DNA from 2 places in the Peribacillus sp. NPDC097295 genome. Region 2 is predicted to be linked to the other one. Evidence: riboswitches for the same ligand, from Rfam matches in the RefSeq annotation. Region 2 holds a riboswitch; the other holds the start of a gene.
The links. Region 2 has a riboswitch for cyclic di-GMP ahead of ACIQXN_RS19215 (pyridoxal phosphate-dependent decarboxylase family protein). Riboswitches for the same ligand answer to the same signal wherever they lie in the genome.
Positions count from the first base shown of each region.

Region 1 (8,223 bases), on a different contig from region 2:
CGAGAACCTTGCCACTGATGGCATGTTCTATGATAAAAAGAATTAATCCGTTACCCTAACCGTTTGAATTTCAAACGGTTTTTGTGTATATTTTTTTCTAAAAATTATGTAAATTGCGATGGCTAATTTTTTCATTATTGGGGAGTGTTTGTTATAATAGAACTAAGGTAGACATCAACCTTTTTCAAACCTTCCGACAATTGTTTCATAATTTCGACATATTTCATGATGTGTTTCTAAAGGAGACCGGAGGGGTATTGTAGAATCTAACTGTATAGTCTTAATTTAAGGAGGACTCACTTTATGAATTACAACGTACGCGGTGAAAACATTGAGGTAACTCCAGCAATTCGAGAATACGTCGAAAAGAAAATTGGCAAGTTAGAAAGATATTTTAACAATACGCCAGATGCAAATGTGCTAGTGAATTTGAAAGTGAACAACAATACGTCTAAGGTCGAAGTGACGATTCCCATGCAGAATTTGGTTCTTCGCGCTGAAGAGGAAAATGCGGACATGTATGCCGCAATTGATTTGATTAATGACAAGCTTGAACGCCAAATTCGTAAACATAAAACGAAGGTCAATCGTAAATTCCGCAATAACTTATCAAATACTCCAGAGGCATTCGCTTTTGCTACAGAACTAGATGAAGTGGATGAATTCGAGGATGACAGTGATATTGAAGTGGTCCGTAACAAGCGCTTTGATTTGAAGCCGATGGACAGTGAAGAGGCGATTCTGCAAATGAATATGCTTGGTCACAGCTTTTTCGTCTACACGAATGCGGATACTAATACAACCAATGTCGTGTATCGCCGTAAAGATGGACGATACGGATTAATAGAACCAAGTTAATTGAATAGTAGAATTAACCAAGCGCCGCCCACATTTCTGGGCGGTGCTTTTTAGTGTATCTATCTTTTTTCTATTTATCAATATCAGTATAGGTATAAGGTTACATAGTTAATTACCAAAAGCGAAACTAAATCAATGAATCAGCCCTTGTCATCCTAGGTGTTCTCAATAAAATAATAGGCAAAGTAAATATAGCTTATTTTCTTAATAATGAACATTTATTGTTCTTTTTCAAGAAAAATAGCATTTTGTACCCATTTCTCTACTCCCTTAATTTGTCATATAATTGGCTTATAGGTTCTTTAAAACGAACGGTTATTAAATTTAGGTGCAGAGGGGATGGAAGGTTGTTTCGGAAAAATTGCCATACATGTAATAGGGCTTCGTTTAGTAGTTCGGAAAGTGGTAACTGGCTTTGTCCGACCTGCGGCGAAGATTTGACCGTGCTAAAAGCCTTTGATGCGTTATCGATGGAGCGGATTAATATGTCTCATCGCCTGAATGAAAAGAGCAAGGTCTTTTATTTTATAAATAAACGAACTTGATATTACTATGCACTTAATTTTCTAAATATTGTTACTATTTGTCGATAAAAATTTCATTATTTTAGTTAGGTGGCGACATAAACTAGCAACATATGTAGGGTGTATTCCCTATAATAAGATTGTAAACCATGTATTTAGTAATATTTATCCTGACAAAGGCAAACTTATCGAAAGGTGGGGGCGCAAAGGCACAGGTCTAAGGCTGTAAGTGGCTATGATGGCTGGTCTGCCTGAAATACAAGGTAGTATTTTAGGAGGTTAATAAAATGATTACAGCTGAAATGGATCAAGAGTGGATGACGTTGATTTTAGAGGCAAAAAGCTTGGGATTGACGAAAGAGGAGATTCGTGATTATTTTGCGCAGGAATCATTGAAGGAGAATCACGAAAAATGAAAAAGATGTGGAAAGCATCCCCATAAACAGTAAAGGATCATCGCTGTTTATGGGGATGCTTTTGTTCTGCTTAAATAGATTGGTATTATGCTATTCGTTATTCTTTTTCCATTTGTTAAATTCAATGAATTCTCGGAATTGTTGTTTTGAAACGCCTGAATGCATGGCATCTTCAACGATTTTTATCCAGTCGGTATCCAGGATTTCCTTGTTGGGGGCATCGTAAAGAAGGGCATCAACAGGAACATGAAGCACTGCAGAAATCTTTTCCAGAAATTGAATGGAAGGATTCGTTTGTAAGTTCCGTTCGAGCGAACTTAAGTAAGACTTGGCTACGCCGGCTTTTTCGGCTAGTTCAGTCATCGACATTTTCTTTTCTTCCCGCAGCTTTTTAACACGCTCACCGATCATCATTACCACCTCGAAACTAGTTCTATTTATCCCGCAGAATGAGCTTTTCTAACCCACTTACCATGTCTTCTATTACCAGGTTTATTGGCTAAAGGCATCAATTGTCTATTAAAGAATCTACTAAATTAGTAGTTGAGATATATAGCCTTTTATAAAGACTAGCAGTGTAAACATGGGTTCTTACACTATGTATTTTAAATCTTCCCTCTATTTTAACAGTTTTTGCCCTGTTTTATCCATTGTTTTTCGCAAGAAGTGATTTCTGACCCATAAGGGATTGAGTGACATGAAGTTGTACCTCAAGAATAGAAGTGGTAAAATTAACACTAGACTATCATCGGCAGAAGGTGTGTTCCTTCTTACTTATATGAATGAACGATATTGAATGATCATTTTCCCAATAGAGGAGCGTTAATGAATGCTTAATATATTAAATAAAGTTTTTGATCCGAATAAGCGAGAACTTAAGCGGTTAGAGAAAGTGGCAGATCAGGTAGAAGCGCTGGCGGATGAAATGGCTGGGTTGTCGGACGAGAAGCTGGCTGCCAAAACGGAAGAGTTCAAGACACGTTATCAAAACGGGGAAACCGTGGATGATTTGTTGGTGGAGGCTTTTGCGGTTGTACGTGAAGGAGCAAAACGGGCCCTTGGCATGTATCCATTCCGCGTTCAAATCATGGGTGGTGCGTCCCTTCATGATGGTAATATATCTGAAATGAAAACAGGTGAAGGTAAAACGTTGACTTCAACCCTGCCTGTTTATTTAAATGCGATTACTGGTAAAGGCGTACATGTCGTGACCGTCAATGAATACCTGGCGCAACGTGATGCGAATGAAATGGGCGTTTTATACAATTTCCTCGGGTTGTCTGTCGGCTTGAATTTGAACAGTCATTCTAAAGAAGAGAAACAAGAAGCGTACAATGCGGATATTACGTATAGCACGAATAATGAATTAGGTTTCGATTACTTGCGTGACAATATGGTGTTATATAAAGAACAAATGGTACAGCGACCTTTGCATTATGCGGTCATCGATGAAGTCGATTCTATCTTGGTCGATGAAGCGAGAACGCCATTGATCATTTCGGGTGCGGCACAAAAATCAGCCCAGCTCTATATCCAGGCGAATGCGTTCGTACGTACCCTGAAAAAAGATACGGATTACACATATGATGAGAAAACGAAAGGCGTTCAGTTGACTGAAGAAGGCATGAACAGGGCGGAAAGAGCGTTCAATATCGATAATTTATTCGATATCACGCATGTGACCTTGAACCATCATATCAATCAGGCATTGAAAGCACATGTTGCCATGCACCTGGATGTGGATTATGTGGTCCAAGACGGTGAGATTGTCATCGTTGACCAGTTTACGGGCCGTTTAATGAAAGGTCGCCGTTACAGTGAAGGTCTTCATCAGGCCATTGAAGCAAAAGAAGGGCTTGAAATTCAGAATGAAAGCATGACCCTTGCGACGATCACCTTCCAGAACTACTTCAGGATGTATGAAAAGCTGTCTGGTATGACGGGGACGGCTAAGACGGAAGAAGAGGAATTCCGTAACATCTATAATATGAATGTTATCGCGATTCCTACTAACCGGGATATCGTCCGGGATGACCGCCCAGATCTTATTTATGCGTCAATGGACGGGAAATTCAAAGCAGTCGTGGAAGATATTGCGGAGCGTCATGAAAAAGGACAGCCAGTACTAGTTGGTACAGTCGCCATTGAGACTTCGGAAATCATCTCCAATTATTTAACGAAAAAAGGCATTCCTCATAACGTGTTGAATGCGAAGAACCATGAGCGTGAAGCAGAAATCATCTTGAATGCGGGGAATAAAGGCGCGGTTACGATCGCTACGAATATGGCCGGACGTGGTACGGATATCAAGCTAGGCGAAGGTGTCAAAGAAGTGGGCGGACTTGCTGTCATCGGTACGGAGCGTCATGAAAGTCGCCGAATCGATAACCAGCTTCGTGGTCGTTCCGGACGTCAAGGAGATCCAGGGGTCACTCAGTTCTATCTTTCCATGGAAGATGAATTGATGCGTCGCTTTGGTTCGGATAATATGAAGAGCATGATGGCGCGTCTTGGCATGGATGATTCCCAGCCTATTCAAAGCAAAATGGTGTCAAGAGCCGTTGAATCCGCTCAGAAACGGGTAGAAGGCAATAACTTCGATTCTCGTAAACAATTGCTGCAGTATGATGATGTTCTTCGTCAGCAACGTGAAATCATCTACAAACAGCGTTTCGATGTAATGGAAAGTGAAAACTTACGTGAAATTGTCGAAACGATGATCACGGCATCCATCCAGCGTAATGTCGCAGCTTTTGCTCCTATGGGCGATGAAGAGGGCTGGAATCTACAAGGGCTTGTCGATTACTTGAACGGTAATCTGTTCCAAGAAGGTGAGATCACCATCGCCGATTTGGAAGGCAAAGATGAATCGGAATTGGTTGAGTTCGTTTTAGGAAAAGTCAAAGATAATTATGACCAAAAAGAAGCTGAGCTTGCTGAAGACCAAATGCGTGAGTTTGAAAAAGTTATCGTACTTCGTGCGGTGGACAGCAAGTGGATGGACCATATCGATGCGATGGAGCAATTGCGTCAAGGGATTCACTTACGTGCATATGGTCAAATCGATCCTCTTCGTGAATACCAATCTGAAGGATTTACGATGTTTGAAAGCATGATTGCTTCGATGGAAGATGAAGTCACTAAGTACATCATGAAAGCTGAAATCCGCAACAACTTGGAGCGGAAGGAAGTCATAAAAGGACAAGCGGTTAATCCGAAAGAAAATGAAGGCGGCAAAGTGAAGAAGGCACCGGCTCGTAAGTCGGAAGATGTCGGGCGAAATGCATTATGTCCATGTGGCAGCGGGAAAAAATATAAGAATTGTCATGGCAACTTAGCCTGACATTAGGTGTATAATGGAGGAGAGACGGATAAGTTATAAGAACTTACCGCCTCTTTTCATGTTCCGTTTACGTAAAGTGGATGGTTGTATATAGTTTTCAAGAAGTATATTGGCAGTGAAACATATCCCGTTTCGGGATTTTTTTAACATACTAATGAGGTGAATAGAAATGGAAATGGCAGAAATCAGAAACGAATTAGAAAGAACAGCGCAACGATTAACGGACTTTAGGGGGTCTCTTTGACTTAGATGAAAAAGAGGCACGCATAGCAGAACTGGAAAATGAGATGACACACCCTGACTTTTGGAATGATCAGCAGACAGCTCAAGGGGTCATCAATGAAACGAATGCATTAAAAGAACAAGTTGACCAATTGTCTGAGTTGAATGCTTCGTATGAAAATCTGGATTTGACGTATGAGTTGGTTAAAGAAGAAAATGACGAAGACCTTATGACCGAGTTGGTGGAAGAGATCACGGTTCTTTCACAAAAGATGAATGACTTTGAACTACAACTTTTACTAAGCGAAGAGTATGATTCGAAAAATGCGATTTTGGAACTGCATCCTGGTGCAGGCGGAACGGAGTCTCAAGATTGGGGTTCCATGTTGCTTCGCATGTACACTAGATGGGGCGAAAAACGCGGATTCAAGGTGGAAACCCTTGATTATCTTCCGGGTGATGAGGCAGGAATCAAGAGTGTAACGCTACTATTCAAAGGTCATAACGCATATGGCTATTTGAAAGCGGAAAAAGGCGTTCATCGTCTTGTCCGGATTTCTCCTTTCGATTCATCAGGTCGCCGACATACTTCGTTTGTATCATGTGAAGTCATGCCGGAATTCGATGAAACGATCAATATAGAAATCCGCACGGAAGATTTGAAAATCGATACGTACCGGGCAAGTGGAGCCGGCGGACAGCATATTAACACGACTGACTCAGCTGTTCGGATTACCCATTTACCTACGAATACGGTCGTAACGTGTCAAAATGAGAGATCGCAAATCAAAAATAAGGCCCAAGCGATGAATATGCTGAAAGCTAAATTATATCAACGTGAAATTGAACAACAGCAAGCCGATTTGGATGAAATCCGTGGCGAACAAAAGGAAATTGGCTGGGGAAGCCAAATCCGTTCGTACGTCTTCCATCCTTATTCCATGGTGAAGGATCACCGTACAAGTGCGGAGACCGGAAACCTTGGATCAGTGATGGATGGGGATATCGATATGTTCATCGATGCTTACTTACGTTCTAAATTATAAGATGTACCAATCGAACCGGATTTTATTCGGTTCGTTTTTTTGCATCCTTTTCTTCCATTAATCCTTTACCACGTCATCTGGCTGTTATTTACAGGGAATGAATGGGGATGCTATACTACTTTCGGTTAAGACTAACTTAAAAGAAGGATTATGAGGAGACAACAAGAATGAGAAAGAGATATCGGGAGCCAAAGCACCCTTTGATACGAATTTTGACGGAGTATGGATTGGTGTTGGTAGGCTCTGCCATCATTGCACTTGGATTTAATGTATTTTTACTACCGAACCAGGTTGCTTCAGGCGGGGTCAGCGGGATCAGTACAATCCTGGACGCGACGCTAGGATGGGAACCAGCTTATGTTCAGTGGGCTTTTAATATCCCTTTATTTATTGCCGGGCTTATTGTCCTTGGAAGGAATTTTGGCGCAAAAACGTTTATCGGTACATTGTTTCTGCCTTTTGTCGTTTACCTGACAAAGGATTGGGAAGCATGGACGAACGATGCTTTACTCGGTTCGCTATGCGGCGGTATCATGGTCGGTCTTGGATTGGGTATTGTTTTTCGCGGGAAGGCATCCACAGGGGGAACCGATCTAGCGGCTCAGATCGTACATAAGTATACGAATTTGTCCTTGGGTACGTGTGTTGCCGTCATGGATGGATTAATCGTGCTAAGTGCAGCCATTGTTTTTGATATTGAAAAAGGGCTGTATGCTTTGATTGGTTTATATGTGACGAGCAAGACAATCAACCTTGTCCAAGTTGGATTGAACCGTTCCAAGATGGCATTAATTATCACGGTTAATGAACCTGAGGTGAGGGATGCTATTATACATGAACTGGACCGTGGTGTAACCCGGATTTCAGGACATGGTGGTTATACGGATGATTCCCGTCCGATTTTAATGTGTGTCATCGATCAGTCGGAATTCACCAAATTGAAACAATTGGTTAAACTCGTTGACCCTAAAGCATTCGTGATTGTAATGGACGCATCAGAAGTATTAGGGGAGGGTTTTAAACTCGATTGAAATTGGTATAATGTTTCTGTACTGGTAGACTTAAGAAGGGGGCATGTGCATTGAAAAAGAAATGGTTAGCTTTACTATTAGGTACGTCTCTTGCACTTACAGCTTGCGGGGGCAATGACGATAATAACGCAGATAAAGAGCCGGCAGAGAATAACGAAACGACCACTGCTGGTGCTGGTGACGCAGCAAAGATTTATGAAAACAAATGTTCAAGCTGTCATGCTGTGAATCTTGAAGGCGGCGTAGGTCCGAATATAACGGAAGTCGGTTCTCGTTTGTCGAAAGATGAAATTGAAGAAATCATCCTGAAGGGTCAAGGTGGAATGCCAAAAGGGATCATCCTTGGCGATGAAGCATCAAAAGTAGCCGAGTGGCTTTCAGAACACAAGTAAAAATCCACTGAAACGTCCTTCTTTAGGCTGGGCGTTTCATCTATCCTCCTCCGAATATCCTCAGTTATTTCCATTAAAATCCTTGTTACTAGATAGAAAGTCTTTATCACCCTCAATGAAATGAAACTGTAATATTTTTATTCTTAATTTGACAAACTTTGATGTTATAATGTTCCTGTGCTTAAAACGAAATGATTCCTGTCGTTATTTAAAAAATGCTGTCGAAAAAAACGCTTTTAATAGATAAGTTAACAAGCAAATTAGGTGGTTTTAGAATGATAGAGATGATAGATGTCAAAAAGACTTATCCGAATGGCGTCATTGCCATCAACGGATTAAATGTAAAAATACAACCAGGCGAATTTGTATATGTAGTGGGTCCCAGTGGAGC
Region 1 is NZ_JBIWCW010000002.1:335,733-343,955, forward strand. Features, by position in the region: gene fliT (flagellar protein FliT) at 1-46, shown strand, start outside; gene hpf (ribosome hibernation-promoting factor, HPF/YfiA family) at 304-858, shown strand; gene ACIQXN_RS04815 (hypothetical protein) at 1,206-1,403, shown strand; cyclic di-GMP riboswitch class I at 1,551-1,637, shown strand; gene ACIQXN_RS04820 (anti-repressor SinI family protein) at 1,670-1,798, shown strand; gene ACIQXN_RS04825 (helix-turn-helix domain-containing protein) at 1,889-2,209, opposite strand; gene secA (preprotein translocase subunit SecA) at 2,628-5,141, shown strand; one part of gene prfB (peptide chain release factor 2) at 5,311-5,382, shown strand; one part of gene prfB (peptide chain release factor 2) at 5,384-6,409, shown strand; gene ACIQXN_RS04840 (YitT family protein) at 6,577-7,440, shown strand; gene cccB (cytochrome c551) at 7,491-7,832, shown strand; gene ftsE (cell division ATP-binding protein FtsE) at 8,108-8,223, shown strand, end outside.
Region 1: linked by a shared signal. The riboswitch ahead of ACIQXN_RS04820 (anti-repressor SinI family protein) and the one ahead of ACIQXN_RS19215 (pyridoxal phosphate-dependent decarboxylase family protein) in region 2 are both predicted to bind cyclic di-GMP.

Region 2 (8,223 bases):
CATAAAATAAATGTGTGACTACAGCAAAGGAGTTAAAAAGTTATGCATCAATCATATCTTGACGCCTTAGCCTTCTATGGAATCGAAGGTGCTCATCCAGGTGGTTTCGACTTGACAATAAGCATCCTTATGAACGAAAGAATTGACCCGCTTACTACAATTCTGGATGCAGGATGTGGGATGGGCCAAACATCGCAATTCTTGGCAGAAACCTTTAATTGTGGCGTTTATGCAGTGGATAATCATCCACAGATGGTTAAACGCGCAGCCAAGCGATTTCACCAAGCGCAGTTACCCATTCAGGTTTTTATCGGCTCCTTAGAAGAATTACCGTTTCCCGCAAACCACTTTGACTACATCATAGCGGAATCCACTACAGGTTTTACCGATATCAAAAAATCCCTTGCTGAATATTTCAGGGTGCTAAAACCTGGGGGTATCTTGATTTCGATTGATATGACAGCGGAGATTACATTGCGTCCCAACTTGAAGAATGAATTGATGGATTTCTATAAACTAAAAAACATCCCGACTGAAGCGGAATGGGTAAGTGCCATCAGAGAACAAGGCTTTAAAAAAACGGAAATCCTTCATTCTAGTACAGTTTTAGAGGAGTTAAAAAAATATTCTGCTGCCAACCAACGCACAAGCAACTCAACGGTTTTCAAGGGAACTTTAAATGATATCATCAAAAAACATTATCGTCTTATGCTCACTCATGGAAATAGTCTTGGTTACCGGGTGTTTAGGGCGAGCAAGGCATATCCATATTAGCCCCAGATAGAGCCCTTGTTGTGAAAAAAACACCTAGTAGATTACTAGGTGTCTCCAGTCAGCTATATTTATTGATTAGTTCATTCAATAATTCTTTCAATCTTGGGACATCGCTCGTTCCGTATGAAAAACGCACATGGCTCTCATCCATATCAAACATTTCTGCAAGATAGCCGCCTTTTTTATCTACTTGAATAATGGCATCAACTCGATCTTCAGAAATAAAGAACACCGCTTCCAATTCATCTAATCGACCTCTAAATGGTCCACTTGTTGGTACAAACTCAAACTCTTGTGCGAACGGTAGTCTTCCTCGAAGATAACCTGGTGCTTTTTTAGCTTCCGTCTTACGTAAACGGAAACCAAGGCTTTTCACTGATAGCAAAAAGGCATTTACAAGCGGATGCGGTTGAATCTCGATATAATCCCGATCTTGTGGGTCAATTGACATACTTATATCTAATCCAGTCTGTAGCCACACATTGGTCTTTCCAGTCGTGATAGGCACATCGTTAGGTATGGAAATACTAAATGGAATGCTTTTAGACTCATTAGGATTAATAACAAAAGAATCCAACAATTTATACTTTCCTAATACTGCATCATTTTCATGATTTCCATCATCCGATTCAATCGTATAGTTACAAAAGACGGAAAGATAAACCTCATCAATCCTTTGTTCTACTTGCCCTCCTTGAATTTCCACTATTCCTTCTAGTAATTCTCCAGGAATAAAATTCGTTTTATATAATTTTGTATCCACTTTAGCTGAACCCATTCCAATTGAACTCAGTAGCTTCTTTAACATATACACGACCTCCAATTTTCACCTTATGAATAAAATGTAACATAGGAGAAAAATACTAACCACCAATAAATTATGTTTTATATTATTAATTTGCTTTCTTTCATAATCAAATAGGTTGCTGACTATTCATTCACTTTTTATTAATTCTTTTATCTTTTAGATTATTTTTATCCTATACCATAATTCTCCGTATTTTTTAATATATTCATATAGTTTCTAAAGCTAACTGTCTTCTACTCTCCAATCCTCAAATCTTTCTCACTTGGAATAATTTTTAAACATGCCAAAACTAATTCCCTTTATTTCCACCTTTTAATAGCCCTTTCTTTGTTATGAAAATTATTGTTAAATTTTACTAGTAATTTTTTTTAAATAAGTTCTCAACAATACAAAATGAGTGACGATATATACACATGAGGAATTTGTTTTCTTAACATAACTATAGGCAAACTCATTGAAAGGTGAGGGCGCAAAGCCACAGGTCTAAGGGGGAATTGGAATTCTATGGCGGCTGGGTTGCGATATATCTTCTTTAATAGGTATAGTACTTAACAGTCTCATCTAAATAGATTTTTTAATGAACTTTTTTAGTTAGGATTTCCTATTTCTTAAATAGCCATATTTTTTTTTGCATTTAAATGTATCACGTAGGCTATAAGAACTAATATTATTTATAATTTAAGTACCTATTTGGAGGAGAAACTATGAATATGAAAGACGTACAACACCTATTTCCAAGTGAAGATGGTAATCAATTTGAACAGGTAACATTTTTATCCTATATAGAAAAAGTCATTATGGCCATCGACAGCTCGAAAGATCCAAATAAGTCAACTTTAGGACCTATCCTGGAAAAGAGCGATGACTTTTATAAAGATATTATTGAAAATGAAAAAACGCCAAATACCGGCCTTGAGATGGATCTGGTATTGGACGAACTCATAAAACTTACAAAAGGTCATCCTTATCATACTCGGAATTTTGTCACGAACGTTTTACCTATGGCCAGCATTCCGGGCATTATTGGCAATTTGACTAACACTCTATTAAACGGAAACAATCTTTGGGATGTATATGGACCGGCTGCTGCTGAAACAGAAGTCAAAGTCATAACCATGATGTCCAAACTCGTTGGATATGATCACACTAAAAGTTGGGGTTATACAACATGGGGTGGCCAAGGAGCGGTATTCAGCGGTCTAAGGGTTGCTGTTGCGAAACAATTTCCGAAAGCAAAAGAAGAAGGTGTTCCCAATAACCTATATTGTTTCGCCTCCGAAAATGCTCACTATAGCTTGTTAAAATCTGTGGAAGCGGTTGGAATCGGAAGCAATCATCTGATCCGTGTTAAAGCTGGGAAAGATCATTCCATGGATATGGAAGATCTGCAAATGAAGCTGGAGGAAACCATCAATAATGGTGGCATTCCTGTTTATATCGTTGCAACGACAGGTACGACTGATTGTTTTGGTATTGATGATGTTCAATCCGTTAAGGCTATAACGACTAAAATGGAAAAAAAATACAACTTAAAACCAATTCACATACATGCCGATTCGGCTTTAGGTGGTTTTTACAGTCTGTTCCGTGAATATGATTTTATACAGAACCCACTTGCCTTTGAAGAAGATGTGTTGAAAGCCCTGAGTGCTATCAATGAACGGATGCAATACCTATATGTAGCTGACAGCCTATGTTTTGACTTTCAAAAACTCGGACAAACACCTTATTTAACTAGTCTATTTTTGGTTAAAAACGGAAGTGATTTAGGTTTACTTGATCTGGAAGAATTCGAGACTCCTTATGTAGGAAACCGTGGCTACGGTAGTTATCATACAGGATATACTTTGGAATGTTCCCGTATGGGAAGCTCAATTGCCATTTATGCAGCGTTACTCTCCTTTGGCGTTGAAGGGTACCAACAGATTCTTGCAAATTATGTCCGAGTCAATCTTGCCTTCAGAAAGAAACTGGCAGCTAGAATTCCCAATATGAGTATTACAAACTCCGAGAACATCGGGCCTATTACTACCATTAGAATATATGAAGATGGAGCTAATTGGGAACTTGAACTGAATGGAGAAGCTACTCATGAACAAATTCAAAAAACAAATGATTTGAATTATGAACTATTTGAAATTCTTGGTGAACATCGAGAAGAAGTATTCTTTGGAGATACGAAAAGACAATGTCTAGTCGATGCTGTCAATTCAGATGAGCGTTTCCCTATCTATGCGGCGAAATTCTTCTCCATTTCCCCTTATACAGAAGTCGAACATTTAGACCACATTGTACAAGCATTTGAAAATGCTGTAGAAAGAATGGAGAAAAAGGAAACTGTATATGTTCTCTAAGGTGAAAAACTCGATACTTATTAAATATATTTTTAGTTTTGTCATTCCTATTGCTGTCTTTTCAATCCTTTTTAGCCTTACCTTGTATTTTTTATCAATGAACATCATCAATCAACATGTCATTGTACAGTTTGAAAAGAGCTTAAAACTGATTGCTGAAGATTCTTTGAAAGACATTGATACTACACTTGTAGAAGGGGCAAACAGCGAGGAAAAAGATAAATACCCGCAACTAAAAACGATTTTAGAAAACTATCAACAAAAGCATAACGTTGAAAATACTTATGTACTTGCAAAAACTGATAGCAAAGAATATATTGTCGCTTTAAGTAATAGCGATGACCATGGTACGGAGTATCCCTTCTCAGATGAAATGAGGAAATCCCTAACTAATGGAACAATCGAATATAGTTCGGTTTATGATGATGAATTCGGCACTCATAAGTCGATTTTCATTCCTTTTGAAGGAACGAACATGATTTTTGGAATAGATATGGATGCTTCTTTTATTAAGGACCTTAAGTCGATGGTTATCACGATTTCCATTGCCTTAACATTTATTTTTGTCGGATTAGGTTTTGTGATTGCTTACGTTATCAGTAAAAAAATCACGAACCCGCTAATCTCCATAAGAAACTACGTGAATGAAGTTGCGGATGGAGATCTATCCATCAAAGAAATGCATATCAATGGAAAAGATGAAATCGCCCAGCTCTCAACAGGAATTCAAAAAATGGTTTTTGATTTAAATGGGCTTATAAACCAAATAGCAGAAAATGCTGAACAGGTGGCCGCTACTTCAGAAGAATTAATGGCCAGTTCGGAAGAAACGAGTCTTTCCGTTTCTCAAGTAACCGAATCCATGCAAGAAGTAGCAACCGGAGCTGAAAATCAATCACATCATATCGAGGAAATGAATAAAAGCGTCTCCCATATATCAAATGGAATGCAACAAATCACCATAAGCGTAAATGACGCGACAGAAAGCTCTGAAAGTGCTTCTGAAATTGCAATAAACGGCAATAAGATCATAGAATCATCTGTCGAAAAAATGAACGTTACGTATCATACGATTAAGAAAACGTCTGATATCGTTCATCAATTAAGTGATTACACGAAGGAAATTGGCGATATTGTGACACTCATAACTCAAATTACCGATCAAACGAACCTGCTAGCTTTGAATGCGTCCATTGAAGCTGCAAGAGCTGGGGAGCATGGTAAAGGATTCGCTGTTGTTGCAGGTGAAGTTCGTAAACTAGCTGATCAATCGAAAAATGCTGCGAATGAAATTAGTAGCAGGATTGAAACGATTAAACTTGAGTCAAACAATGCAGTTGAATCTATGTCTATAGGATACGACTCACTGAAAGAAGGACTCTCGACTTTCGAGAAGGCTGGTCAGGCTTTTGGAAATATTTTAAACTCAGTGGACGGTGTAAGTAATAAAATCCTAGCCATAAATAGTTCGATAGAAGACATGAACAAGGGTATGCAAAATATATCCAACTCAATGGAAGAATTAAGTGCTATCTCCACTCAATCTTCAGGAAATGTTCAAAATGTCGCTGCCGCTTCAGAAGAGCAGACTGCAACAATACAAGAAATTGCTGCATCTTCCAATAATCTTGCCAATATGGCTGGAGTTTTACGTGAAGCTGTTCAGAAATTCAGACTATAAAAGAATACCTTTTACAAATGAAATGATCCCTCCTAATAATAGTGTGTTTGATACTACTATTAGGAGGGATTTTATTATTGGAATTCAGGAACCCCTTGTAAAGTTGTAGCTCCTCTTTTTCCGACAAGTAAATTCAAAAGAAAAAACCTGCGGCCAATGCCTATCAGGTTTTTTGATAAATCTCGTAAATCACCAAAGAAATGCAAGAAAGATTAGCGAAGCTATTGCTCCAAAGGCGAATCCAGAAGCCGCTCCCCATCCAAACCCTCCATAATATCCACCATAACCAAATCCTCCAAGGTTGCCCCGGTTATCAAGTGGGCGGATGTAAACTCTGTTTGGTGTCACCCTATGAATGATTCCCCTATGAACAGTTCCTCTATTTGTACGGATTTCCACCGGTCTCCCGATTCCTTGGCTGCACTTATTAAAATAGTTTTGATTGTTGTATCCCATATTTTTTAAAAACACTCCCCTTATATTCGATTCTACATGATATGCATAAGGGGACTAGCTTGCGTAGATAAACACCCACTAAGTTTTAAAAGCATTTTTATTTATTCTATCCTCTTTTGCTTCCATGACATACTATAAATCAATTACATGGCAAAGGAGACAAAAGAAATGAACCTTTCTTATCAAGACGCGTTAGCCTTCTATGAATTGGAAGGTGCTCATCCAGGTGGTTTCGAGCTGACCAAAAGTCTTTTGAAAAATGAAGAAATTGATGAACATGATACTATCCTTGAAGCTGGCTGTGGACTTGGCCAGACTTCACAATATTTGGCTGAGACCTATGGTTGTCAGGTTCATGCACTGGATCTTCATCCCGATATGGTGAAACAAGCCAGGAAAAGATTCCAACAAGTTGACTTACCCGTACATGTATATATGAATTCCATTGAAGAAATGCCATTCCCCGAAAATTATTTTGATTTTATTATAGCTGAATCCTCGACATCGTTCACTAGCATTCAAAAAACCATTCGTGAATACTATCGTGTACTTAAACCTAGTGGAACATTGATTTCTATAGATATGACAGCAGAAGTCATTTTACCTGAGGAACAACGGAATGAAATCATGAATTTCTATAATCTTAAATCAATCTTGACACAACCTGAATGGATAAGTGCCTTTAATAAAGGAGGGTTTGCACAGGTGAACATCTTAAAATCCAATACAGTTTTAGAAGAATTAAAGAATTCTAAAGCATCTGAGTCCAAGGTCCTGCCCTCAAATGAAGACTTTAACCAGATCTTTGAAGAGCATTATCGTCTGACCCTTACCTATGGCAACAGTTTAGGTTACCGCGTGTTCAGAGTGAGAAAATAATGCATGAAGTAAAGGGGCTGTCCCAAAAGTCATTGATAATGACTTTTGGAGATAGCCCTTTTTATATAAAAATAGGCATACAAAAAAACCGTCTTTTCTTGTAAAATGAAAGTTACCACACCAACATTTTGAAAGGACGATTTTTTTTAAGACTGAGAGACTTTGCATTCTAAGTGCCAAGATTATTCGTAATTATAGAAAATAAAAATTGAGCTGGGAAATATATCACCAAGCTCATGTTTTTTACTGTTATTGCTATCTAAATTTTCGTTGAAGAACGACACAATTTCAGGTATATGAGTTGGATTTTCTAAGGCTATCTGCATATTTCTCCCCTTATTTTAAGACAAAAGAGACTTATATATTTCTCCCCTTATTTTAAGACAAAAGAGACTTATATATTTCTCCTATGATACCTTCGAGTTGATGAACACCCAGTTCTGCATTTGTCATGATGACAGCACCTTTCTCTATATAGGGAAACGCCACCATCATACATTGAAAACCCACTCCCCAACCAAGTGATGAGATTTCTAGTTCTTTTTCAGAACCATCAAGAAACACACCTAATCCAGTCCAACCTTTACCTCTTTGTGGGGTTATCATTTCTTTTGCTAAACTTTCCGAAATGCCAACCTTGCTTTCACCTTTTACAGCATTCATTAACTCAAGAACTAATTCAGCTAAATTCAAAGAAGTTGTCCATAAACCTGAAGTCGCTGGATAAGGATATATAGGATATTTTCCATCTACTAATTCACCGTTTTTGTTGTGACCACAAGAAAAATTTTGTCTATCCCCTTCCAACATTGTTGTAATTAAATGGCTATTTGCCATTCCTAATGGTTCAAATATTTGCTCATTCATAACTTGATGAAACGGTTTTTTCGTAACATCTTCTATAAGTTGCTGAATGATACAAAAACCTGCATCCGAATAATGGAATTCACTTTCTGGTTCACACTTGACGTCAATAGGAGCTTTACAATAAGGAGTTTGCCCCTCTAATAATTCAACCATCGAAGGAACCCCTATTTTCGAATTTAGTTCAGGAAAACTACCTTCAGGATCTTTAATTCCAGATTGATGACTTAGTAAGTTCCTCAATGACACTTTTTTATTTTTAGTAAAATCATTTTCTGGTACTTTCCACGATATAAGACTTTCATTCACATCACCATCTAAATCAATTAGTCCTTCCTCTACTAGCTTCATAGCAAGTATTCCTGTTAAGAACTTACTAATTGAACATGCACTAAAAATAGAATCTT
Region 2 is NZ_JBIWCW010000019.1:45,737-53,959, reverse strand. Features, by position in the region: gene ACIQXN_RS19225 (class I SAM-dependent methyltransferase) at 43-774, shown strand; gene ACIQXN_RS19220 (sporulation protein) at 833-1,582, opposite strand; cyclic di-GMP riboswitch class I at 2,017-2,106, shown strand; gene ACIQXN_RS19215 (pyridoxal phosphate-dependent decarboxylase family protein) at 2,293-3,936, shown strand; gene ACIQXN_RS19210 (methyl-accepting chemotaxis protein) at 3,926-5,617, shown strand; gene ACIQXN_RS19205 (hypothetical protein) at 5,807-5,965, opposite strand; gene ACIQXN_RS19200 (class I SAM-dependent methyltransferase) at 6,242-6,952, shown strand; gene ACIQXN_RS19195 (serine hydrolase domain-containing protein) at 7,331-8,223, opposite strand, start outside.